DNA from 3 places in the Lachnospira sp. genome. Region 3 is predicted to be linked to each of the others. Evidence: predicted binding sites of a transcription regulator. Region 3 holds the regulator's gene; each other region holds the start of a gene.
What was found. Region 3 encodes Rex, which represses fermentation and respiration genes when NADH is low (regulators of the CRP and FNR family bind a similar motif). Its sites were predicted from a motif close to ATTGTTAANTANTTAACAAT; they were not measured.

Region 1 (8,288 bases), on a different contig from region 3:
ATAAGCAAGATATTAATATAACACAAAATCAGGAAGGCGTGACATTTACTGATTCCCTAGGTCGTGAGCTTACAGTTTCAAAGGCTGATAGAGTTGTTACCCTACTTGGAAGTTTTTGCGATGAGTGGATGGTAGCAGGCGGAAGCGTTGTTGGTACAGCTAGCGATACATTTACAAGTTATGACTTTGTCTTTGATGAATCAGTGGCTAATACAGGTAGTAATTTACATCCAGATGTGGAAAATATTATTAATTTAGAGCCAGATTTAGTAATTGCATCAAGCAAGTTAGATGGTCAGGTTGAAATTAAGGAAACGTTAGAGAATGCAGGTATAACAGTTGCCTATTTTAATGTAGATAATTTTGATGATTACTCAAAAACAATGGAGATTTTTACAACTATTACAAAAAGAGATGACTTATATAAGCAAAATGTAACAGATGTTAGTAATCAGATTGAAGCAGCTAAAAGTCAGATTGATGGCAGAAAGCCAAAGGTTTTATTTATACGAGCAGCCGCTTCTTCAGTTAAGGTTAAAACAAGTACTGGTACAGTTGGTGGCGAGATTTTAAAGGATTTGGATACAGTTAATATTGCAGATTCTAATAAGAGTTTAGAAGACTTAAGTATGGAGGCTATTTTACTTGAAGATCCAGATTATATCTTTGTTACAGTTCAGGGCAGTGATGTAGATAAGGCCCTAGAAAATGTAAATAAGCTTTTAATTAGTAATCCGGCATGGAATTCACTTACAGCTGTTAAGAATAATAACTATTATGTTTTAGATAAGATGTTATATAACTCTAAACCAAATGCAAAATGGGGCGAGGCTTACAAGAAACTAGCAGATATTATTTATCCTAAAAACTAAAAGGGAAAGGAATTGACTATGGCTTATTTTCCGTTTTTTGTGGATGTAACAAATCTACATGGACTTATAATTGGCGGTGGAAACATTGCTTTAGAAAAAGTGGAAAGGTTGTTAGCATTTGACGCAAAAATCACTTTAATAGCAGATAGAATATCTGATGAAATTAAAAAATATGCAGATAGAATGGAACTTATTGAAGAAAAGTATTATAAAGAAATCCTAGAAAAGGCGGATTACGTGGTAGCTGCCACAGATAATACTAAGCTTAATGAGATAGTATATAGTGATGCTAGGAAGTTAAATCTTCTTGTAAATGTGGTAGATGTGCCAGATATGTGTGATTTTATTTTTCCATCGGTTATGAAAAAGGGAAAGCTTGTTGTGGGGGTATCTACAAGTGGAGCTGGACCTCAGGTAGCCATAAGACTTAGAAAGAAAATAGAAGAATCAATTCCTAGTGATATTGAAGAAATTCTAGATCAATTAGCAGAGGCTAGAATAGTTGCTAAAGAAACAATGCCAGATTCAGGCAAAAGACGTAAGTACTTAATTGATTTAGCCAACGAATTATTAGATGGGACTGGACTATGATAAAAAATAATTTTTGTAAAAAAAGCATTCTTGTTTTTGTATTTATTTTACTAGTTATCTTTTCCATACTTGGATTAGTTTATGGCAGTGTAAACATTCCCTTAAAGGATCTTTTAAATGTTTTGTCTTTTAGGGATACAAGTTCTAAGATGGCTGTAATAATTTGGTCGGTGCGTTTACCAAGAGTGCTTGGAGGAATTCTTTGTGGCGCTGGTTTAGGAATAGCAGGGGTCATTCTACAAAGTGTAATGAACAATGCCCTAGCAAGTCCTAATACCATAGGTGTTAATTCAGGTGCAGGCTTTTTTGTAATGCTTTCTATGATAATTGCACCTAATAACTTATTTTTAAAACCGATGATGGCTTTTATTGGTGCATTTGTAACATCTCTTGTAATACTAACTTTGGCTTATATTGCAGAAAAGTCAAGAATTACTATTGTTTTGGCAGGTATTACAATTTCTAGCTTTTTATCAGCGGGTATGAGTGTAATAAAAGTTTTAGATTCAGATGTTAATGTAAATGCAACTAATTTCCTAGTAGGCTCTCTAGCTGGAGTTACAATGGATGCTCTTTTTTTACCTGCTATAGGAATTTCCATAGCGATTATAATTACAATTATTCTTTCTAAGGCTCTAAATATCTTAGCTTTAGGAGATGGTGTAGCTTACTCGGTTGGCCTTAGAGTAAACTTATTTAGAATGATTTTTGTAATTATTGCCAGTTTTCTAGCAGGCCTAGTTGTAAGTTTTGCAGGTTTAATAGGCTTTGTGGGCTTAATTGTGCCTCATATAGCTAGAAGCATTTTTGGAAATGATGCCAAAATTTTAGTTCCATCATCAATGCTTATTGCATCTTTACTTGTAGTAGTTGCTGACCTTTTGGGACGAGTTATATTTGCACCATATGAATTAGCAGTAGGAATTTTATTGTCCCTTGCAGGAGGCCCATTTTTCCTATATTTACTCATGAGAAAAGGAGGTAGAAGACTTAATGCTTAAGTTTTGTAATGTTAGTGTGGAAGTCTCAAAAACTCCAATCTTAAAGGATATTTCTGTTTCTTTTAAAGAGGGAAAGATTACAGCTATTATTGGACCTAATGGGTGTGGTAAAACTACTCTTTTACAGACTCTTAATGGTATGAGTAAGGTGACTTCAGGGAAAATACTTCTTAATGATGAAGATTTCTTGTTATTAGGCTTTAGACAAAGAGCGAAAAGGCTCTCATTTATGCCTCAGTTTAGGGATAATAACTTGAATATTTCAGTAAAGAAATTAGTGGAGCATGGTAGATTTTCTTATATGGGCTTTACAAGAAAAATGAGCAAAGAAGATAAGTCGGCCATTATGGGAGCCCTAGAATACACTAATCTTTTAGATTATAAAGACAAAATACTAAATGAATTATCAGGAGGTTTACAGCAGCGTGTCTTTTTAAGTATGCAGCTAGCTCAAAATAGCCCTTATATGGTTATGGACGAACCTATGAATTTCCTGGATTTTGCTAGTAAAAGAGATATCTATAGGCTTATTAGAGATCTTGCAAAAAAAGGAAAGACAGTGGTTATTGTAATGCATGATATAGGTCAGGCTCTTAAACTTGCTGATGAAATTGTTGTTATGAAAGATAGAAAAGTTGTGGCCTGCAATAGCCCTAAAGCCTGCATAGATTCAGGCGTTATAGAAGAAGTTTTTGATTGTAAGATAAAAAGTGTAGAAGTTGATGGAGAAACAGAATACTTAGTAATATAGTTAATATTAAATTCTAAAAAAGCTAATATTCGAAAGGATTAGATATTTAGTCTATGAACAGTAAGGTAAAATCAAGAAATGTCCTAAATAAGTTATCTAAAGAAAGTAGAGATAATCTTTTTAAATTGGGCAAGCTTATTAATAAGGACAAGGGCGAAGTGCTCTTTATTGAAAGAGATAAAATAGAGTATATGTACATAATCGTTGAGGGTTATGTTTCCCTATACAGAAATTCTAGATATGGGGATGAAAGAGTTATATTTATATGCACTGAAGGAGAAATTATTAACGAGGTATGCATGCAAGATGATAAAACATCAATTGCTGCTAAAACACTAAGTGAAGTAAGCTTACTTAAAATTTATGTTAAGGACTTAGATAAGTATTTTGCTAAGGACTATGAAGCCTTTAGAATTGTATATAATTCTCTAGCTCATAAACTAAGAAGATTGTATAGACAAACAGGTAATTCTAACGGAACTTTCCCAATTGAGAAAAGACTTGCAGCAAGATTGTGGAAACTTGCAAGAGACTATGGTAAAGATGTGGAAAGTGGAAGAAGAATAAGATTTGAAGTGACAGTAACACTTTTAGCTAATATGGTAGGGGCTAAAAGGGAAACTGTATCGAGAATAATTTCTAGATTAAAAAAAGAAAAAATAATAAAGCACGAAAAGGGTGTTCTTACTGTTTTAGATATGGATGGTTTAAAAACCATAGTATAAATTTACTAAAAATATGACGAATTTTGATTATTTTTTAACAAAAATGAATAGAGCGTGACATATATCACAGATTTTAAACCGGTTTTAATTGATAATTATTATCAAGTATGACCGGTTTTTAATTTACTTTTTGTTGAATTTTTATTTTTTTTTAAGAAAAAGGGACGGGGAAAACTTTGTTATTAAGATTGTTAAATAAAAAACAATCCGTAAATAAAATTCGCTTTTTGTAAAGGAAAGGAGATGTGTTATGGGTTATCAATTATCTAAAGAAAAGATGGAATCCATATTTAAGACATTACAGGAAACACATGATATTTATGCACCTGTAGTAAAAAAAGGAGACGGTACATTTTCAGAAGTAGACGTTGTTCGCTATGATAAGGTTACAAGTCTTGATGAAATTGAATGGAATAAAAAATCCGATTATTCATTTAAAGAGGCTTTATTATCAATTAACGAAACTCTTTTCTACTTTACAGAAGATGAAACTACTGTTCCAAAGGGACCAACTAAGGACCTATTAATTTTCCTTAGAGCATGTGATATGCATGCACTTAAAAGACTAGATCAGATTTACCTTGATAATAAATTTGGCGATTTCTATTACCAGAGAGTAAGAGCAAGAGCTAAGTTTTGCTTAATGGGTTGTGAGCACTCTTGCGATTCAGGTTACTGTGTTGCTATGGGAACTAATAAGGCTGACGACTACGATTTATATTTAAAGCTAGATGGAGACAAGGTTTTAGTAGATGCTAAGAATGAAGACTTTGTTGCTATCTTTAATGAAGAGAGCAAGTTAGATGTTACACCTGACTATGTAACAGAAAACAAGCAGAAGGTTTCAATTCCTAAGAATCTTTCAAAGGCTACTAAGGATAATCCTATTTGGGAAGAATATGGTTCTAGATGTATTGGTTGTGGAAGATGTAATTTCGTCTGTCCAACATGTACATGCTTTACAATGCAGGATATCTTCTATAAGGATAATCCTAAGGTTGGTGAAAGAAGAAGAGTTTGGGCATCATGTCAGATTGATGGCTATTCACAGATTGCTGGTGGTTTCGAATTTAGAAAGAGCCAGGCTGACCGTATAAGATTTAAGGTTATGCATAAGCATTACGATTTTGAAAAGAGATTTGGCTACTCAATGTGTGTAGGTTGTGGTAGATGTGATGACGTCTGTCCTGAATACATTTCACATGCAGCAATTCTTAATAGATTAGCAAAGGAGGAAGGTTAATATGAAAAACGAATACGTTCCATTTCCTTCTGAGATAAAAGAAGTAATTAAACATACTAATTTAGAATATACTTTCCGTATGGAATTTGATGGTGATGTTAAGCCAGGACAGTTCTTTGAAATTTCAATTCCAAAGTATGGTGAAGCTCCAATTTCAGTAAGTGGTATTGCTGATGGCTTAGTAGATTTTACAATTAGAAGAGTTGGTAAGGTTACTGATGAAGTTTTTGAAAACTATGTTGGTGATAAGTTACTTATTCGTGGACCATATGGTAACGGTTTTGATATTGAAAACTTTAAGGGTAAGGAAGTCGTAATTATTGGTGGTGGTACTGGTGTATCTCCAATGAGAGGTGTTATTCAGCATTTTGCAGCTAATCCTAAAGATGCAGTTTCAACAACACTTATTGCAGGTTTTAAGAGCCCTGAAGATGTTTTATTTAAGGCAGATTTTGAAGAATGGGCTAAGACAATTAATGTAATTAAGACTGTAGATGCAGCACCAGAGGGCTATGAAGGTCCTGTGGGAATGGTTACTAAATATATTCCAGACCTTAAGTTTGAAGATTCTAAGAATGCAGTATTTATCTGTGTTGGACCTCCAATTATGATTAAGTTTACAATCCAGGAAATTAAAAAGCTTGGTATAGAAGATGAGCAGATTTGGACTTCATATGAAAGAAAGATGTGCTGTGGTGTTGGTAAATGTGGTCACTGTAAGATGGATGACAAGTATGTCTGCTTAGATGGACCAGTATTTAATTACACTGAAGCTAAGGAATTATTTGATTAAGGAGGTTTCTATGAGTCTTGATATAAATACAAAAAAAGCCAAAAAACATGCATGGCGTATTAGTAAAGAGCGTGGTATAGGAGCTTCTAGAATTAGAGTTCCAGGTGGTTATCTAGATGCCGAAGTACTTGGTATGGTACAAAAAATTGCTAGAGAATATGGTAATGGATATGTTCATTTAACAACTCGTCAGGGTTTTGAAATTGAAGGTATTCATCTTGAAGATATGGACAAGGTTAATGAATTACTTCAGCCAATTATTGAGAAGGTAGGAATTAATCAGAATCCAGAAGATAAGGAAAATGTTAATGGATATTCAGCATCAGGTACAAGAAATGTATCTGCATGTATCGGTAATAATGTATGTCCATTTGCTAACTATAATACATCAAAGCTTGCAAGAAGAATCGATAAGGAAATCTTCCCTAACGACCTTCACTTTAAGATTGCATGTACAGGATGTGCTAACGACTGTGCTAAGGTTCGTATGCACGATTTTGGTATTATTGGTATGACAATGCCACAATATGATCCTGATAGATGTATTAGCTGTAACGCTTGTGTTAAGGGTTGTACATCTTTATCAGTTTCAGCACTTCGTATGGAAAACTACAAGATTGTAAGAGATACTGAAAAATGTATTGGTTGTGGTGTTTGTGTTACAAAGTGTCCTACAAGAGCTTGGACAAGATCTGAAAAGAAGTATTATAAGCTTACAATCATGGGACGTACAGGTAAGAAGAATCCTAGACTTGGTAAGGACTTCCTTGTATGGGCTGATGAAGAAAATATTGTTAAGATCATCAAGAATACATATAAGTTCGTTGAAGAATATATTTCACCAAACGCTCCAGCTAGAAAAGAGCATATTGGTTACATTATTGATCGCGTAGGCTTTGAAAAGTTCAAAGAATTCGCACTTAAAGATGTAGAATTAATGCCAGAGACTATTATGAATAATAACGTGTATTGGGAAGGCATTCATTTCGATAATAAACATTAATTTTTTAAAGGCTTGGGGTATGCTAAAAAGCTAATTAGGCCTTAAAAAAGCAAAGATTAAAGGAGTAAATTTATGTTTAAAGATGAATTTGAAATGGCTGCTAATGGTGCAGCAAGTAAAGCAAGCTTACTTAAAAAGAATCCTATTGGATATTTCTTATTATCAATGCTTGCCGGTGCTTTTATCGGTTTTGGTATTTTACTTATTTTTACTATTGGTGGTCAGCTAGGTGGAGCTCCTGCAACTAAGACAGTTATGGGTGCTTCATTTGGTATCGCACTTTCACTTGTTGTAATCTGTGGTGCAGAACTTTTTACAGGTAATAACCTTGTAATGACAGCAGGTGTTTTAAAGAAGAAGACATCAATTTTTGATGCTATTAAGGTATGGATCGTTTGTTACCTTGGTAACTGGGCTGGTGCAGTTGTACTTGCATTAATTTACAACTACACAGGACTTGCTAAGGGTGCTGTAGGTACATTTATGGCTAATGGCGCACTTGGTAAAATGTCAGCAACAGCTCCTGAACTTTTTACAAGAGCTATTCTTTGTAACATGTTAGTTTGCCTTGCTGTTTGGTCAGGTTTTAGAGCTAAGTCTGATTCTGCTAAGTTAATCATGGTATTCTGGTGCTTATTTGCCTTTATTACATCAGGTTTTGAGCATAGTATTGCTAACATGACTCTCCTTACAGAAGCTCTTTTAAACCCATGTGGTGTAGCAGTTACAACAGCAGGTTATTTCCATAACCTCTTATGGGTAACACTTGGTAATATGGTAGGTGGTATTTTATTTATTGCCGTTCCTTATTATGTTGGTGCTAGAGAAAAATAAAAAAACTTATAAGTACACTTAGAGGAAATTAGCTAGATTCTCATATTTGTAAAGTGTGTTTGTATAAATGGAAGAAACAACCTTGTCTAATAAGACTTGGTTGTTTTTTCTTTAGCACACACTAAATGGATGTGTAAGTACCATATAGTGTTCACACCTAAGTATATGAGAGATTTTTATACCAAGCTTTTTAATTGCAGAGATTAGAATGAAAATGTGTAAAATCCACTAATGTGTCAAAAATACCACGTTTAAGTTATTAAAATGTAAATATATATGTTTTATTTTTTTGTAAATGATGTTATTATAAATTTAACAAATCAGTACACAAAAAATAAAGGCTGATAATAATGGAGGTAAAAATTATGCCAGTTTTTTTAATTGTTTTAGCAGTTTTAGTTGTCATTTTGTTGTGCTCAATTAGAATTGTTCCACAGGCAAATGCTTATGTAATTGAAAGATTAGGTAGGTATAA
Region 2 (8,288 bases), on a different contig from region 3:
TAAAGTTACATTAAGTAGTGAACAACTTAATATACAGTTTTTAATAGTGATTGCGGCACTATTAATTACAGTGGAAAAAGCACAACCTCCTCCCGGTTGTGCTTTTTTGGCGTTAAAATATCAAACTTATAATTGCCATATGATGTCATAAAGGCTATTATAAAAGTATAAATATAAAGAGAAGGAAAAATTAATATGATAAGTTTTGATAGCCACCTACATACTAGATTTAGCTCAGATTCAGAGGCAGACCCAAGAGCCTATATTAAGTTAGCAAAAGAAAAGGGCATGAAGGGCATTTGCTTTACAGATCACAATGACTATGACTTTCCACTTGAGGATGGAAAAGTGGTTTTTGATTTGGATTTTAAGGCATATTTAGACTATATGCTAAAGCTTAAGGAGGAGTTTAGAGGTTCCTTTGATATAAGAGTTGGAGTTGAGCAGGGACTTATGAAATCAGTGGCTAGCCGTGTGGATTCATATGATCCTGAGAATAAGCTAGATTTTATTATTGGCTCATCTCATTTGGTGGAAGGAGAAGATCCTTACTATCCAAGTTACTGGGAAGGCAGGGCAGTAAAGGATACTATTATAAAGTATTATGAGAGTATTATGGAAAATATAAAAACTTGCCACAACTTCGATATTTACGGTCATTTAGACTATATAATTCGATATGCCCCAGAAAAGGATGTAAATTATAACTGGAAAGATTATTATGACTATTTTTGTGAGATTTTAAAGTCATTAATTTATCAGGGTAAGGGAATTGAGGTTAATACAGCGGGCCTTAAATATGGTCTTAAAAATCCTAATCCTGATATTAATATAGTGAAATTGTATAAAGAACTAGGAGGTGAGATAATTACCGTAGGTTCTGATTCTCATAGTGTTGATTATTTAGGATATGAATTTGATCGAGTTTATAATATGCTAAAAGAATTAGGATTTAAATATTATTCCGTTTTTAAGGATAGAAAAGCGGAATTTTATGAAATTTAGTAAGATGATTATTTTTGTTGTAGTTTGAGTTTTTAGAAGGTTAAAAAATTGGCATTGGGCAAAATTTCCTATATGTTTTTAACAAAAAGAAACTAATAACCTTATTTTAGTACTCTAAAATATGTATAAAGCATACTGTATACAAGGGTTTTTTAGCAATTTAAACAAGGTTTAAATTAAATATTAGTTGTTTGTTGCTAAATTTTTAGAATTGTGAAAATTAAAACGACAACCACTTGATATTTAAACAAAATTTATGTAAAATAACTAATAGTTGATTTTTTAACAAACTAAAATTCAATGTAAAATCACTTTTAGGAGGATTCAATTTATGTCAGTAAAAGTAGCTATTAACGGATTTGGCCGTATCGGTAGACTTGCATTCAGACAGATGTTCGGTGCAGAAGGATACGAAGTAGTAGCAATCAACGATTTAACAACACCTTCAATGCTTGCTCACCTTTTAAAGTATGATACTTCACAGGGTAGATATGTAGAGCTTGGTCATGAAGATGACGTAACAGCTGATGATGAGGCTGGTACAATTACAGTAAAGGGTAAGACAATTAAGATCTACAAGGAACCAGATGCTAACAACTGCCCATGGGGAGAAATTGGTGTAGATGTAGTTCTTGAGTGTTCAGGTTTCTATACATCAAAGGCTAAGGCACAGGCTCATATCAATGCTGGTGCTAAGAAGGTTGTAATTTCAGCTCCAGCTGGTAATGACCTTCCTACAATCGTTTACAATGTAAACCATGAAACATTAACAAAGGATGATAAGATTATTTCAGCAGCTTCTTGTACAACAAACTGCTTAGCTCCTATGGCTGATGCTCTTAACAAGTTTGCTCCAATTCAGTCTGGTATCATGACAACAATTCATGCTTACACAGGTGATCAGATGATCCTTGATGGTCCTCAGAGAAAGGGTGACTTAAGAAGATCTAGAGCAGGTGCTGCTAATATCGTTCCTAACTCAACAGGTGCTGCTAAGGCAATCGGTTTAGTTATTCCAGAACTTAACGGTAAGTTAATCGGAGCTGCTCAGAGAGTTCCTACACCTACAGGTTCTACAACAATCCTTATCGCTGTAGTTAAGTCTGATAAGGAAGTAACAGTTGATTCTATCAATGCTGCTATGAAGGCTGCTGCAACAGAATCATTCGGTTACAATACAGAATTAATCGTATCTAGCGATATCGTTGGTATGAGATTTGGTTCATTATTCGATGCTACACAGACAATGGTATCTAAGATTGATGACACAACATACCAGGTACAGGTTGTTTCTTGGTATGATAATGAAAATTCATACACAAGCCAGATGGTTAGAACAATCAAGTACTTCGCTGAATTAGGTTAATTTAGAATTAGGTTAATTAGAATAAGTAATCAATAATTTTATTGATTTATAGTTGTAAAAATTAAAACCGGAGAATTCTATTAATAGCGTTCTCCGGTTTTTTTAAAAAAGATGTAATTGGGATATAGACCATCAAACATCAAGGTTTGGGTGTTAATTGGTCTGTAGCTCAATTACAGAATCATTTTCTATAATGGAGGAAAATAATATGCTAAATAAGAAGTCTGTTGATGATATCAACGTTAAGGGTAAGAGAGTTTTAGTAAGATGTGATTTTAATGTACCATTAGATGGGGATAAGATTACTGATGAGACACGTCTTGTAGCTGCTCTTCCAACAATCAAGAAGTTAGTTTCAGATGGTGGTAAGGTTATTCTTTGCTCACACTTAGGTAAGCCAAAGGGACCAGATGCTGCATTTTCTTTAGCACCAGTTGCTAAGAGATTAACAGAATTACTTGGTAAAGAAGTAAAGTTTGCTGCTGATGATACTGTAGTTGGCGATAATGCTAAGGCTGCTGTTGAAGCAATGAACGATGGCGATATCATTTTACTTGAGAATACAAGATTTAGAGCAGAAGAAACAAAGAATGGTGAAGCTTTCTCTAAGGACTTAGCTTCAATTGCTGATGTATTTGTTAATGATGCTTTCGGTACAGCTCATAGAGCTCATTGCTCAAATGTTGGTGTTACACAGTTTGTTGATACAGCTGTTGTTGGTTACCTTATGCAGAAGGAAATTGACTTCCTTGGTAATGCTGTAAATAATCCAGTTAGACCTTTCGTAGCTATCTTAGGTGGTTCAAAGGTATCATCAAAGATTCCAGTTATTAATAACCTTCTTGATAAGGTTGATACTCTTATCATCGGTGGTGGTATGTCATATACTTTCCAGAAGGCTAAGGGTGGCTCAGTTGGTAAGTCATTAGTAGAAGATGATTATCTTGATTATGCTAAGGAAATGATGGCTAAGGCTGAAGCTAAGGGCGTTAAGTTATTAATTCCTATCGATACAGTAACAACTAAGGAATTTGCTAATGATACTCCTTCAAAGATTGTTGAAGCTGGACATCAGGAAGCAGACGATATGGGTATGGATATTGGACCAAAGACTTGCGAATTATACAAGGATGCTCTTAAGGATGCTAAGACAGTTGTTTGGAATGGACCTATGGGTGTATTCGAATTCGATAACTTTGCAAAGGGTACTGTAGCTGTTGCTGAAGCTCTTGCAAACTTAAAGGATGCAACAACAATCATCGGTGGTGGTGATTCAGCTGCTGCTGTTAATAATTTAGGATTTGGTGACAAGATGACTCACATCTCAACAGGTGGTGGAGCTTCTCTTGAATTCCTTGAAGGTAAGGAATTACCAGGTGTAGTTGCTGCTAACGATAAGTAAGATATAAGATTTACTGCATAAATTATAAATATAAGGCCATAGTGGCTACATATGTGACCACTATGGTTTTTATTTAAATAGTATCGTTAAAATAATCACAAAGACTGATAAAATTATAACATTAAGATGCGAATGGAATAGATAGAAGTATAGTGCGTGAAATAAAACCTTGTTATTAAGATAATAATTTGAGATAATTAAGTTAGTTTAAATTAACAAGGGGGAATTTGAAGTGTTATATGAAGATAAAATTTTGATAGGTAAAGCCAATGATAAAGAGGTTTACATTTTTCCTGAAATGGCTAATAGACATGGTCTAATAGCAGGAGCTACAGGAACAGGAAAGACAGTAACCCTAAAGGTGCTTGCCGAATCTTTCAGTGAACTTGGTGTTCCGGTGTTTTTAGCGGATGCCAAAGGGGATTTGGCAGGGTTATCATATCTTGGTGAAATGTCAGATAATATCAAGAATAGAGTAGATAAATTGGGACTTGAGAAATATGGTTTTTGCTTAGATTCTTTTCCAGTTACTTTTTGGGATGTCTATCAAGAGAAGGGCATACCACTAAGAACTACGGTTTCGGAAATGGGTCCTATGCTACTTTCAAGAATATTAGAGTTAAACAACCTGCAGTCAGACATTTTAAATATAGTCTTTAAGATTGCAGATGACGAGAAACTTTTGCTTATAGATTGTAAAGATCTAAAGGCTATGCTTTTACATATAGCTGATAATGCGGACAAATACTCCCTTAGCTATGGTAATATGTCTAAGCAGAGTATTGCAGCTATAATAAGAGCTATTGTTTCTTTAGAGGCTAGCGGCGGTGAGACATTTTTTGCTGAGCCTGCAATTGATATTAATGACTGGTTTTCCCAGGATGAAAATGGAAAAGGTTGGATTCAAGTATTAGACTGTCAGAAGTTAATGCTAAATCCAAAGCTTTATGCGACTTTTCTTTTATGGTTGATTAGCGAAATATATGAAAGTCTGCCTGAGGCAGGAGATTTAGACAAGCCTAAGATGGTTTTCTTCTTTGATGAGGCGCATATGCTTTTTGATGATGCCCCAAAGGTGTTAATCGATAAGGTTAGTCAAATGGTTAAATTAATTCGTTCCAAGGGTGTGGGTATTTATTTTATTACACAATCCCCTAACGATATACCTGATGAGGTATTAGCTCAATTGTCTAATAAGGTAATTCATGCAATTAGAGCCTATACTCCAAAGGAACAAAAGGCGGTAAGGGCTGTGGCAGAGTCTTTTAGAGCAAATTCGGAATTTGATATTAGCGAAACTATTTCTAATTTAGGAATTGGTGAAGCACTAGTATCGGTTCTAGATAGGGATGGTATTCCTACTATAGTTGAAAAAACAAAGATTTTACCACCAAGAAGCATGATGGGAGCTATAAATGATGAGGCTAGAAATGAAGTCATAGTTTCTGATGAGTTAAATACTAAATATGCCACTTATGTTGATAATGAATCTGCTTATGAATTTATGGCAAGATTAAAGGCTAGAGAAAGTCTTAATCCGAGTGGAACCACTATAGATAACAATCAAAACGAAAAGAGAAACGTGAATAACACACCAACGATTAGGAGGTCTAGATCTACAAGCACTAGAACTACTAATCCAAGGCCAAAAGAATACAAGCCTACTAGCACAACAAAACGGAGAACTTCATCCAATTATAATAGAACCTTACAATCAAGTGCTAGTAAGATTGGTAGACAAGTAGGCAAGTCAATTGGTGATAGTATTGGAGGTAGTTTTGGTAAAAAGCTTGGTGGGGACATTGGCTCTTCTTTAGCAAGGGGTATCTTTGATACATTTTTAAGAAGATAGATTATTAACCTAGATATATGTGAAAGCTTTGCGTAAAAGATTAGATTTTTTCATTAAAAGTATGGAAAATACCAAACCAATGTGATATAATTTATATAATGTATTGTCAGTGCGGTGAGAATTAAATATATAGGGGTAAACGTTTAGCATTGGCGGAAAATGGAGGCTTGATATGAGACGTAAGGTTATTGCGGGAAACTGGAAGATGAATATGACACCATCTGAGGCAGTAAAGTTAGTTAATGATTTAAAGGCTAATGTAGCTAATACAGCAGTGGATGTTGTATTTTGTGTACCAGCAATCGATATTGTACCAGTTGTAGAAGCAGCTAAGGGTACTAACATTTGTGTAGGTGCTGAGAATATGTACATTGAAGAAAAGGGTGCATATACTGGAGAAATTAGTCCAAATATGTTAGTTGATGCAGGTGTATCACATGTAATTATTGGACATTCAGAAAGAAGACAGTACTTCAAGGAAGACGATGAATTCCTTAATAAGAAGGTTAAGAAGGCAATTGAACATAAGTTAATTCCTATCATTTGCTGTGGTGAAACACTTGAGCAGAGAGAAGAAGGAGTTACACTTACATTCGTTAAGGGCCAGATTAAGGCAGCTTATGAAGGAGTATCTGCAGCAGATGCACTTAACACAATCGTAGCTTACGAACCAATCTGGGCTATTGGAACAGGTAAGGTTGCTACAACAGAGCAGGCTGAAGAAGTTTGTGCTTCTATCAGAAAGGATTTAGAAGAAATTTATGATGCTGATACAGCTTCAAAGATTAGAATCCTTTATGGTGGTAGTGTTAATGGTTCTAATGCAGCTGAAATTTTTGCTCAGGAGAACATTGATGGCGGTTTAGTTGGTGGAGCAAGTCTTAAGCCAGAATTTGCCAATATTGTAAATTACTAAAATCTAAGTGTAGTTGGTATTAGCTTAATGTGTAATATCGACTACACTTTTTTTCTTATATTTAGTATAATAATAAGGCAGATTAGTATAGGGAGGAAGATAGATATGTTTGCAAAATCAGATGTTTCAAGAAATAAGTGTATGCTGTTTAGTGGTTTTGCTTTCAATGGATATGATTGGTGGTGGCATAATTTCACCGGAATCAATGAGAAGACTGGAGAAAAGAAGACATTTTTTATAGAATATTATCTTTGTAATCCAGGACATGGCCGCAAGGAAGCAGTACTTGGCCAATTAGAGGCTAACAAGAACAAGGGAATTAAGCCTTCATACCTTATGGTTAAGGCTGGATGCTGGGGCGAGGATAGCCTTGAGCTTAATAAATTTTATGGCTGGGGAGAAATTGCTGTTTCAAGATCTGTGCCATATTCAATTAACTGTAAGGATTGTTTTGCTTCGGAAAATAGCATCACAGGTATGATAAGCATCGATGAGCAGACAGCTAAGGATCATCCAGAATATATGACAGATGCCGGTTCTATGTATTGGAATCTTAAGGTGTCTAAGAATTTGCCATTTAATGTGGGTTACGGAGCTAGTAAGCTCTTTAGAGACCTAGAGGCCTTTGAGATGTATTGGCATGTAGAAGGCATGAGAACTTTATTTGACGGAGAGGTAGTGCTTAATGGAGTGACTTATAAGGTTATTCCTAACAAATGTTACGGCTACGCAGATAAGAATTGGGGACGCGATTTTACAAGCCCTTGGCTTTGGTTGTCCTCTAACAATTTAAAGAGTAGATTAACAGGAAAGAAATTAAAGGGTAGTGCCTTTGACATTGGGGGAGGCTGCCCTAAGATATATATGGTTTCACTTAAGAGAAAGCTCCTTGGAGCCTTTTATTACAGAGGAGAAGAGTATGAATATAATTTCTCAAAGTTTTGGGATAAGGTTCATACAAGATTTAGATTCTATGAGACAGATGAGGCAGCTTATTGGTATGTTGCCCAGGAAAACCTTGATTCTGTTATGATTACAAAGGTTAAGTGCCTTAAAAAGGACATGATTTATATTAATTATGAGTCACCTGATGGCATGAAACGACATAACAAGTTATTAAATGGTGGAACTGGAATTGGCAGAATTAAGCTCTATAAGAAGCTTGGTGGCAAGTTAAAACTCATAGATGATATTGATGCATATAATGTAGGTTGCGAGTACGGAGAATACGATGAATAAGCTATTTGATTAATATAAATTTTATATTAGTTAATTATTTATCAAAAAACACAATTTCTATTTAAATTTATGGACAAATGTGGTATTATCCTAAAGTATACGAATTTAAGAAATTTGGAGGCAAATGATATGAGTAAAAAGCCAGTTTTATTAATGATTTTAGATGGCTATGGTTTAAGCGATATTAAAGAAGGAAACGGTATTGCAGCAGCAAACACTCCAGTTATGGACGGTTTAATGAAGAATTACCCATTCGTTAAGGGTTATGCTTCAGGTCTTGCAGTAGGTCTTCCTGATGGACAGATGGGTAACTCAGAAGTTGGTCATCTTAATATGGGTGCTGGTAGAGTTGTTTACCAGGAATTAACAAGAATTACAAAGTCTATTGAAGATGGTGATTTCTTTGAAAATGAAGCATTGCTCGATGCTGTAAAGAATTGTAAGGAGAATAACTCAGATCTTCACTTATACGGACTTTTATCAGACGGTGGTGTTCATAGCCACATCA
Region 3 (8,288 bases):
GCCGCTGTCTTAGCAGAAAGAATAACCGCCCCGCCAATTCCACTAGAGCCTGCAATAATTGTGGCCTTGCCATAACTGCCCTTATTGCCAGCTTTCACTCTACTATCTAGTGTCTTTCTAATTTCCTCTGATTCAGAATCCCTATCTTTAAGGATATTTCCAAAGACCGCTTTGATATTGCCGATTGTCTGAAGACAGCTAAATTCGTTGATTGCCAGTGTGTGGGCATCTACTGCCGAAGTTTTGGCATCTTTCGGACTTTGAACTTCTTTTGCCCCACCAATTTCCTTTAGTTTCTGGCTATCATTAAGGCCAATAGGTGTAGAGACTATCTCTCCTGCATAACTTGGACCCTTGCCACAATAAAGGCCGATTTTCTCATAGCCAAAGCAAATGGTCTTATCTGCTTTTATGCAAGTCCCATAAATTTTGGAAGTTGAGGCATCAAGACCAGATGGAAGGTCAAGAGCTATGACATATGGCTTAGGCTCAGATAAAGAATTGATATAGTCAATTAATTCCTTATATTTGCCCTCAATATCTCTTTTTAAGCCCACTCCAAAGAGGCCATCAATAATGCAGTCATAATCCTTATTTAAGTTCTTGATTTCCTCTAAATCTTTATAGATTGTAAGGCCTAGGGCCTTTAACATTTCCTGCTGTGTCTCATTTTGCTTAGTAAATTTACTGCCAAGCAAAAGGATGTCTAAATTCGTGTAACCTGCCAAATAAAGCATTCTAGCTACTGCTAGGGCATCTGCCCCATTATTTCCTGCAGCGGCAGTAATAAAGAATTTATCCTTTTCCTTAAAGTCCTTTATTATTTCATTAAAGGCTGTTTTTGCTGCCTCTTCCATAAGCAAAAGAGAAGGGACCTTTAAAATATCTATCGTATATTTATCGATAGCTGCTGCCTGATTACTATCAATTAGTTCAATCTTCATTTTTCCTGTCTCCCATTATTTTAAAGTCGCCATTTAACTTATCTAGTTCGTTACTAAAGTCCGGGCCAAAGATATCGTGCATATAGGTATACATTTTCTCATTAGCCTCTTCCTTATCCTGTCTTATAACGATGTTCTTCTTTAACTTGATTCTTGTTTGATCTATTAGTTTAGACAAAAGCTCAATATCCTCTGCGTTGTTATTAAGCCTTTCATAGACCACCTTTAGCGTTTCCGCAATTAAGTGCTTGTTAGCATTGGCAAGCTCCTTTGGAAAATCTAAAGCCTCATCTTCAAGTTTAGCAATCTTATCCTTTGCCTCTTGAATTAGACGCTGATTTTGCTCCATCTTCTTTTTCTTGGCCTCACTATTATCATCATCCTCCATGGCCTCAACTACTTCCTGGATTAGCTGATTTTTAATCTTTTTGACCTCTTTTATATCATTGTGAGCTTGTCCTTGTTGCTTTAATAATTCATTGACTTCTTTTTCCCAGTATTTAATCTCGTCTGTTTTATATTTTGCAGGTATTAATTTGTACCATCTCTCATCTAAAGTAAGGATGGGAACTCCTGCAATTCCCTCTAAATCCTTGATCTTCTCATACGAAAAATTTGTCATTTATATCCCCCAAAAATAACTAAGATTATTTATATTTTAATTATCTTACATTCTAAAAAAGAAAACAAGAAAATTAATATAAAATAAAAAGAACCTAGATTATAGGTTTGGCTTTTAAAAGCCTATCCTAGCTCTAGGTTCTTAATAATTTCTCTTTAATTAATAGCTCTTAGTGTTTCTCTTGATTAGCTATTGCATAAGAAAGTCTCATTAAACTTTCTGATAAATGAACGTTCTCAACAATAACGTCCTTTGGAAGATTTAAATCTACTGGTGCAAAGTTCCAAATTGCCTTAATTCCCGCCTCAACAACGATATTAGCAACTTCCTTAGCAGCTACCTTAGGTAGTGTAAGAGCTACGATTTCAATATTGTTGTCCTTAATAAACTGGGCAATTCCCTCAGAGTTATAAACCTTAACTCCTGCAACTTCTTTTCCAGCAACTTCAGGGTTATTATCAAATAAGCCCTTGATTACAAATCCACGCTTAGAAAAGTCTGAATAATTACAAATAGCGCGACCAATATTACCAGCACCAACTACAATCATGTTATGTGGTTCGTCTACGCCTAAAATCTTACCAATCTTGTCATAAAGATACTTAACATTATAACCGTATCCCTGCTGGCCAAAGCCACCAAAATTATTAAGATCTTGTCGAATCTGAGAAGCTGTTACTTTCATCTTCTCACTTAATTCTTTAGAAGAAATGCGCTGTACATCATTCTCAACCAGCTCACCAAGATATCTATAATACCTTGGCAGTCTTCTAATAACAACCGCCGATATCTTCTTTTCTTCTTTCTCTTCCATATCCTTACTCCATTCTTACTTCTATATAAATCATCAAGTGCTAAACTTGCGATGTATTTGTGCTTCTTGCATTATATACTAATGTTAAAAAAATGTCAAAATACATTTATCACAATTTAACCGAGCACTCTTTTAGCAATATCTACAGACTCCTTAGCATCGGCTGCATAAAAATCTGCATCTATTTCTTTTGCATATTCTGGGGTCAGTACAGCACCACCTACCATGACCTTACAATCAAGATTATTTTCACGAATAAGCTGAATTGTTTCCTTCATAGAAACAAGAGTTGTAGTCATAAGCGCTGATAGGCCGCAAAGGTGAACATCATTATCTCTAATAGCGTTAACAACATCCTCGTATGGCACATCCTTACCTAAATCAATAACCTCATAGCCATAGTTTTCAAGTAATACCTTAACAATATTTTTTCCAATATCATGAACATCGCCTTTAACTGTGGCAATGACAATCTTTCCCTTTGAAACTGTCTCATCACTATCTTTATTAAGGGTTTCCTTAATTACATCAAAGGCCTCTGATGCTACTGAAGCTGCCATAATTAGCTGAGGTAGGAATAGAGTTCCTTTTTCAAATTCCACGCCAATCTCATCAAGGGCTGGAATTAAGGACTTATTTACAATGTCCATGGAATCCATCTTAGTTAGTAACTCTCTTGTTACTGCTGCACCTTCACTTTTAAGGCCCTTCTTTACAGCATAAGCTAAATCTGAAAGCTCGTAATTTCCTTTCTTTTCCTGAAGGTTAATATTAGTGTTTGCGCTTGGATTATTTCCTGCTGTCTTTGCTTCTGATACAGGAACTATCTTAGTTTGAGGCATATTTGCATAGGCTGCCACATAATCTACTGAGTTCTCATCAAAGCAAGCAAGTACCTTAAAGGCTCTAATTGCTCCCATCATCTCAGGAAGGTTTGGATTAATAATACATAAATCTAAACCTGCCTGAAGAGCCATGGTTAAGAAAATGTGATTAACTAATACACGATTTGGCAAACCAAAGGAAATATTAGAAACACCAAGAATTGTCTTAAGTCCTAGCTCATTCTTAACTGTTTGTAGGGCTTTAAGCGTTTCTCTTGCCCCTTCCTGTTCTGCTGAAACTGTTAAGGTAAGGCAATCAATGTAAATATCCTTCTTATCAATTCCAATGCTTGTGGCTCTATCTAAAATCTTTTTTGCAATCTTTACTCTATCCTCGCCCTTCTTTGGAATTCCATCTTCATCAAGAGCTAGACCAATTACTGCTGCACCGTATTTCTTACAGATTGGCAATATATTTTTTAAGGACTCCTCTTCACCATTAACAGAGTTTACTAGGGCTCTACCGTTGTAAACTCGAAGGGCAGCCTCTAAAACTAAAGGATCTGTGGAATCAATCTGGAGAGGCACATCAACCACTGACTGTAGGGCTTTAATTGTGTCCACCATCATCTCCACTTCATCAATACCTGGCACGCCTACATTTACATCTAAAATGTCAGCACCGGCGCTAGTTTGCTCTAGAGCCTGACCTAAAATGTAGTCCATATCTCTATCTTTAAGAGCCTGCTGGAACTTCTTCTTACCTGTAGGGTTAATTCGCTCACCTACGGCTCTTGGCTCATTTACAACGCAAGTCTTAGTGGCTGAACAAATAGCTGCAGGAACCTCAACAGGCTCTGCCTTAATGTTGCCATTTTCCTTAAACATCTTACTAAGTTCTTCTATAAATTCAGGATTAGTTCCGCAACAACCTCCATAAATCTTAATGCCATACTTTCTTAAATCCTTCATAAGAAGGGCAAAATCCTTGGCTGTGACATTATAAAGGTTTGTCTTTGGGTCTGGAAGGCCTGCATTAGGCTTTAAAACTAGCGGAGTGTTAGTCCATTTTCTAAGTTCCTTAATAACTGGCTCTAATTCCTTTGGACCAAGAGAGCAGTTAATTCCAAGGGCATCCACATCAAGGCCTGAAATTGTAAGGCCAAAAGCGGAAATGCTACAACCTGTAAAGGTACGTAAATTTTGTTCAAAAGTCATAGTTGTAAGAATTGGCAAATCTGAGTTTTCCCTTGCTGCAAGCACAGCTGCCTTAAGGTCAAGCAAATCTGTCATAGTCTCAAATACCACCAAATCTGCCCCTGCTGCAGCACCAGCCTTTACGCATCTAGCATACATGTCATAAGCTGCCTCAAAGGAAAGCACCCCTGTGGGCTCAAGTAGGATTCCAATTGGGCCTAAATCAAGGGCTACTAAACCCTCTGGCTTTACCTTATCTCTTGCCTTAATTGCAAGCTTAATACCTGCAGTTACAAGTTCTTCCACGGAATGGCCGCACTCCTCGAGCTTATATTCATTTCCACCAAATGTATTGGCATAGACAATATCTGAACCGGCCAAAAAATATTTTTCATGAATTGACTCTATTAATTCAGGATTAGTGATATTAAGCATTTCCGGTGTTTCCCCCACCTTCATGCCTGCTGCCTGAAGCATGGTTCCCATGGCGCCATCAAGTAGCACATAGTCCTTTTTTAAGAGTTCCTTAAACTTTTCCTTCTTAGTCATTTTTTTACTCCTCATTTATTACAATACACATTTACTTTATTACTTGTTTTAAGAATACCGCTTAATAGCAGTGATTTCCTGATTTTAAAATGTTACAATTTCCCATCAAATTGCAATCTGCGCAGTTTCTATTAGCCTTTTTAATTTCCTCTTTACTAAGGCCAATAATTGCGGTTACTGACTTTGTAGGAATCATCATGTGGGAATTCCCAACGGTTATTCCTATCTTTTTTGTGGCATCAAGAACCTTCACGAAATCTTTTTGATGACTTAGAGGCAAGTCGCCATAACCTATGCCAAATCTAAAGGTCATCTTATATTCCTTAAATTCTTCCCTAATAATATTCTCAACTTTATTACAAACCTGCTCAATGGCGGCGCTTGAAAATGCATCAAAAACCACTGATTTAGCCAGATTTGTGTGAGATAGAATTCTTATGTTTCTATCAATGCCCTCACCTATGGTAACTGCCATGGCTACAGCTTTTTCGCAGTTTGCAAGGTGATTTTTTATAGAATTACCCTTTAGGGTAAGGTTTGTATTTGAAAATGTAATGCCCTCGCTAGTTTCACTAAAGTCAAAGACTTTGTAGATATATCTAGGACTTGCTAGCTTTCTAACCTCTTCCTCGCACTCATCAATCATAGCAAGAAGTGTGTCGTCTATCTTGGTGTTACGATAACCAAGGTAGCGGAGGGCTTCGGATTTGTCGATTTTATCTAAGATTATGTTTTTCATAATAATTTCCTTTTTTACAATAGAGTGCAATCATAGATTGCGCACACATTGCAATTTTACTTTTTTCTATTTATAATCGTCAAGTAAATATAAACGATTATAAGAATTTTTTATTAGGATATTTTGGAGGTTTAGATGATACTTTCAGTGAACAATCTAAGCAAGTCTTTTGCTACAGATGTGATTATAAAGGACTGTACTTTTAATATAGAGGATCATGAAAAGGCTGCCATCATTGGTATTAATGGTGCTGGTAAATCTACTTTACTTAAGATGATCGTTGGCGAGGAGCCTCTTGATAGTGGTTTAGTTACTCTATCAAAGGGCAAGACACTTGCTTACCTTGCTCAGCAGCAGGAACTTAATTCGGGTAAAAGTATTTATGATGAATTGCTTGAGGTTAAGCAGTATGTCATTGATATGGAAACTGAGCTTCGTGACATTGAATCAAGAATGGGAAGCACTAAGGGCGAGGAACTTGACGCCCTACTTAATAAATATAACAGCTTAAATCAGAAGTTTGAAATGGCCAATGGTTATGCCTACAAGTCAGAAATCGTGGGTGTTTTAAAGGGTTTAGGTTTTAGTGAAGAAGACTTTAGTCTTAATGTAAATACTCTATCCGGTGGTCAAAAAACTAGAGTTGCCCTTGGTAAAATTCTTCTTTCAAGTCCAGATATTATCTTACTTGATGAGCCTACTAACCACTTGGATATGGAGTCTATTGCATGGCTTGAAAACTACTTACTTAACTACAACGGCGCTGTAGTTTTAGTTTCTCATGATAGATATTTCCTTGATAAGATTGTATCTAAGGTTATTGAGATAGACCAGGGAGTTGTGACTACATTTTCAGGAAACTATACAGATTACGCAGCAAAGAAGGCGGTCCTTCGTAACATGAAGTTAAAGGAATACCTAAATCAGCAGCGTGACATCAAGCATCAGGAGGCGGTTATTACTAAACTTAAGCAGTTTAACCGTGAGAAATCCATTAAGAGAGCGGAATCTCGTGAGAAAATGCTTGATAAAATCGAGGTTATAGAAAAACCCACAGAAATCGATGACAAGATGAAGATTAAGTTAGAGCCTCAGGTTATAAGCGGTAATGACGTACTTACAATTAAAGGTCTAACTAAGTCTTTTGATGACGTGACTTTATTTAAAAATTTAGATTTAGAAATTAAGAGAGGCGAGCGCGTGGCACTTATTGGTAACAACGGTACTGGTAAGACTACTATTCTTCGTCTTATAAATGGCCTTATACCGGCAGATTCAGGCACAATCATGCTTGGTTCAAAGGTAGAAATTGGTTATTACGATCAGGAACACCACGTCCTTAACCCTGATAAGACTTTATTTGAGGAAATTAGTGATGCTTATCCGGACCTTAATAACACTAAGATTCGTAACACCCTTGCTGCTTTCCTCTTTACAGGAGACGACGTATTTAAGTATATTCGTGACTTATCTGGTGGTGAGAGAGGACGAGTTTCCCTTGCAAAGCTTATGCTTTCAAATGCTAACCTACTTATTCTTGATGAACCTACTAACCATTTGGACATTGTATCTAAGGAGATTCTTGAAAATGCCCTAAATAGCTACACTGGAACAGTTCTCTACGTTTCTCATGATAGATATTTTATTAATACTACTGCTACAAGAATCGTGGAACTTACTAATAAAACTACCGTTAATTACATTGGTAATTACGATTATTACCTAGAAAAGAAGGACATTTTAACAGCTGCCGCAGTGGATGAGGCCTTAAAAAATGACCCTAGTCTTCTAGATAGCCCTAAACAAGCGACAGTTACTGCATCCACTAGTAATTCAAACACTAATTCTAAGGAAGAATGGAAACTTTCAAGAGAAGAGCAAAATCGTCTTAAAAAGGCTAAGAATGAACTCAAAAAAGTGGAGGCAAAAATCGAAGAATTAGAGGAAAAAATAAAAAAATTAGACGAAGAGTACGCAGATCCTAGCATTGCAAGTAACACTGGTAGATTGATGGAGATACATAAGGAGAAATCCAGTGTTGAAGCGGATTTGAACGACCTCTATGAAAAATGGGAAACTCTTTCTGAGAGTATATAATTCTCGATAAATCCCATAAAATCGGCATTTTTCAAGTTAAAAATGTTGACAAGATAAAAAAATCGTAGTATAAATGATTTATAATTATTAAAACTTAATAATCTTAAGGAGGAAATAGTTTTTATGAACAAGACAGAATTAGTTGCTGCTATCGCAGAAAAGGCTGAACTTTCAAAGAAGGATTCAGAGAAGGCTCTTAAGGCTTTTGTAGAAACAGTATCTGAAGAACTTAAGAAGGGTGAGAAGATCCAGTTAGTTGGTTTCGGTACTTTCGAAGTTGTTGAAAGAGCTGCTAGAACAGGTAAGAATCCTCAGACAGGTAAGTCTATTAAGATTCCTGCTTCTAAGGCACCTAAGTTCAAGGCTGGTAAGGGCTTAAAGGAAACAGTTAACGCTGGCAAGAAGAAGAAGTAATTCACCTTTTGCAGACACTAATTGTTTACGAACAATGTAAGGAAAAGACTACATTCATTGCGAATGTAGTCTTTTTTTTAATTTTATC

Region 1: the regulator Rex is predicted to act here: its motif matches at 4,128-4,147, upstream of asrA (anaerobic sulfite reductase subunit AsrA).
Region 2: the regulator Rex is predicted to act here: its motif matches at 1,276-1,295, upstream of gap (type I glyceraldehyde-3-phosphate dehydrogenase).

The regions. Positions count from the first base shown of each region.
Region 1 covers NZ_JAEEVD010000022.1:28,103-36,390, forward strand. The annotation lists gene QVA17_RS06980 (ABC transporter substrate-binding protein) at 1-872, shown strand, start outside; gene QVA17_RS06985 (precorrin-2 dehydrogenase/sirohydrochlorin ferrochelatase family protein) at 891-1,463, shown strand; gene QVA17_RS06990 (FecCD family ABC transporter permease) at 1,460-2,464, shown strand; gene QVA17_RS06995 (ABC transporter ATP-binding protein) at 2,457-3,215, shown strand; gene QVA17_RS07000 (Crp/Fnr family transcriptional regulator) at 3,269-3,940, shown strand; gene asrA (anaerobic sulfite reductase subunit AsrA) at 4,191-5,183, shown strand; gene asrB (anaerobic sulfite reductase subunit AsrB) at 5,185-5,976, shown strand; gene asrC (sulfite reductase subunit C) at 5,987-6,979, shown strand; gene QVA17_RS07020 (formate/nitrite transporter family protein) at 7,052-7,813, shown strand; partial or broken gene QVA17_RS12530 (IS200/IS605 family transposase) at 7,910-8,002, shown strand; gene QVA17_RS07025 (SPFH domain-containing protein) at 8,179-8,288, shown strand, end outside.
Region 2 covers NZ_JAEEVD010000009.1:19,905-28,192, forward strand. The annotation lists gene QVA17_RS04045 (histidinol-phosphatase HisJ family protein) at 196-1,005, shown strand; gene gap (type I glyceraldehyde-3-phosphate dehydrogenase) at 1,337-2,371, shown strand; gene QVA17_RS04055 (phosphoglycerate kinase) at 2,580-3,773, shown strand; gene QVA17_RS04060 (helicase HerA-like domain-containing protein) at 4,006-5,625, shown strand; gene tpiA (triose-phosphate isomerase) at 5,798-6,541, shown strand; gene QVA17_RS04070 (tocopherol cyclase family protein) at 6,647-7,780, shown strand; gene gpmI (2,3-bisphosphoglycerate-independent phosphoglycerate mutase) at 7,910-8,288, shown strand, end outside.
Region 3 covers NZ_JAEEVD010000007.1:30,300-38,587, forward strand. The annotation lists gene QVA17_RS03480 (NAD(P)H-hydrate dehydratase) at 1-944, opposite strand, end outside; gene QVA17_RS03485 (hypothetical protein) at 934-1,566, opposite strand; gene QVA17_RS03490 (redox-sensing transcriptional repressor Rex) at 1,736-2,380, opposite strand; gene QVA17_RS03495 (homocysteine S-methyltransferase family protein) at 2,497-4,950, opposite strand; gene QVA17_RS03500 (vitamin B12 dependent-methionine synthase activation domain-containing protein) at 5,012-5,689, opposite strand; gene QVA17_RS03505 (ABC-F family ATP-binding cassette domain-containing protein) at 5,825-7,786, shown strand; gene QVA17_RS03510 (HU family DNA-binding protein) at 7,910-8,200, shown strand.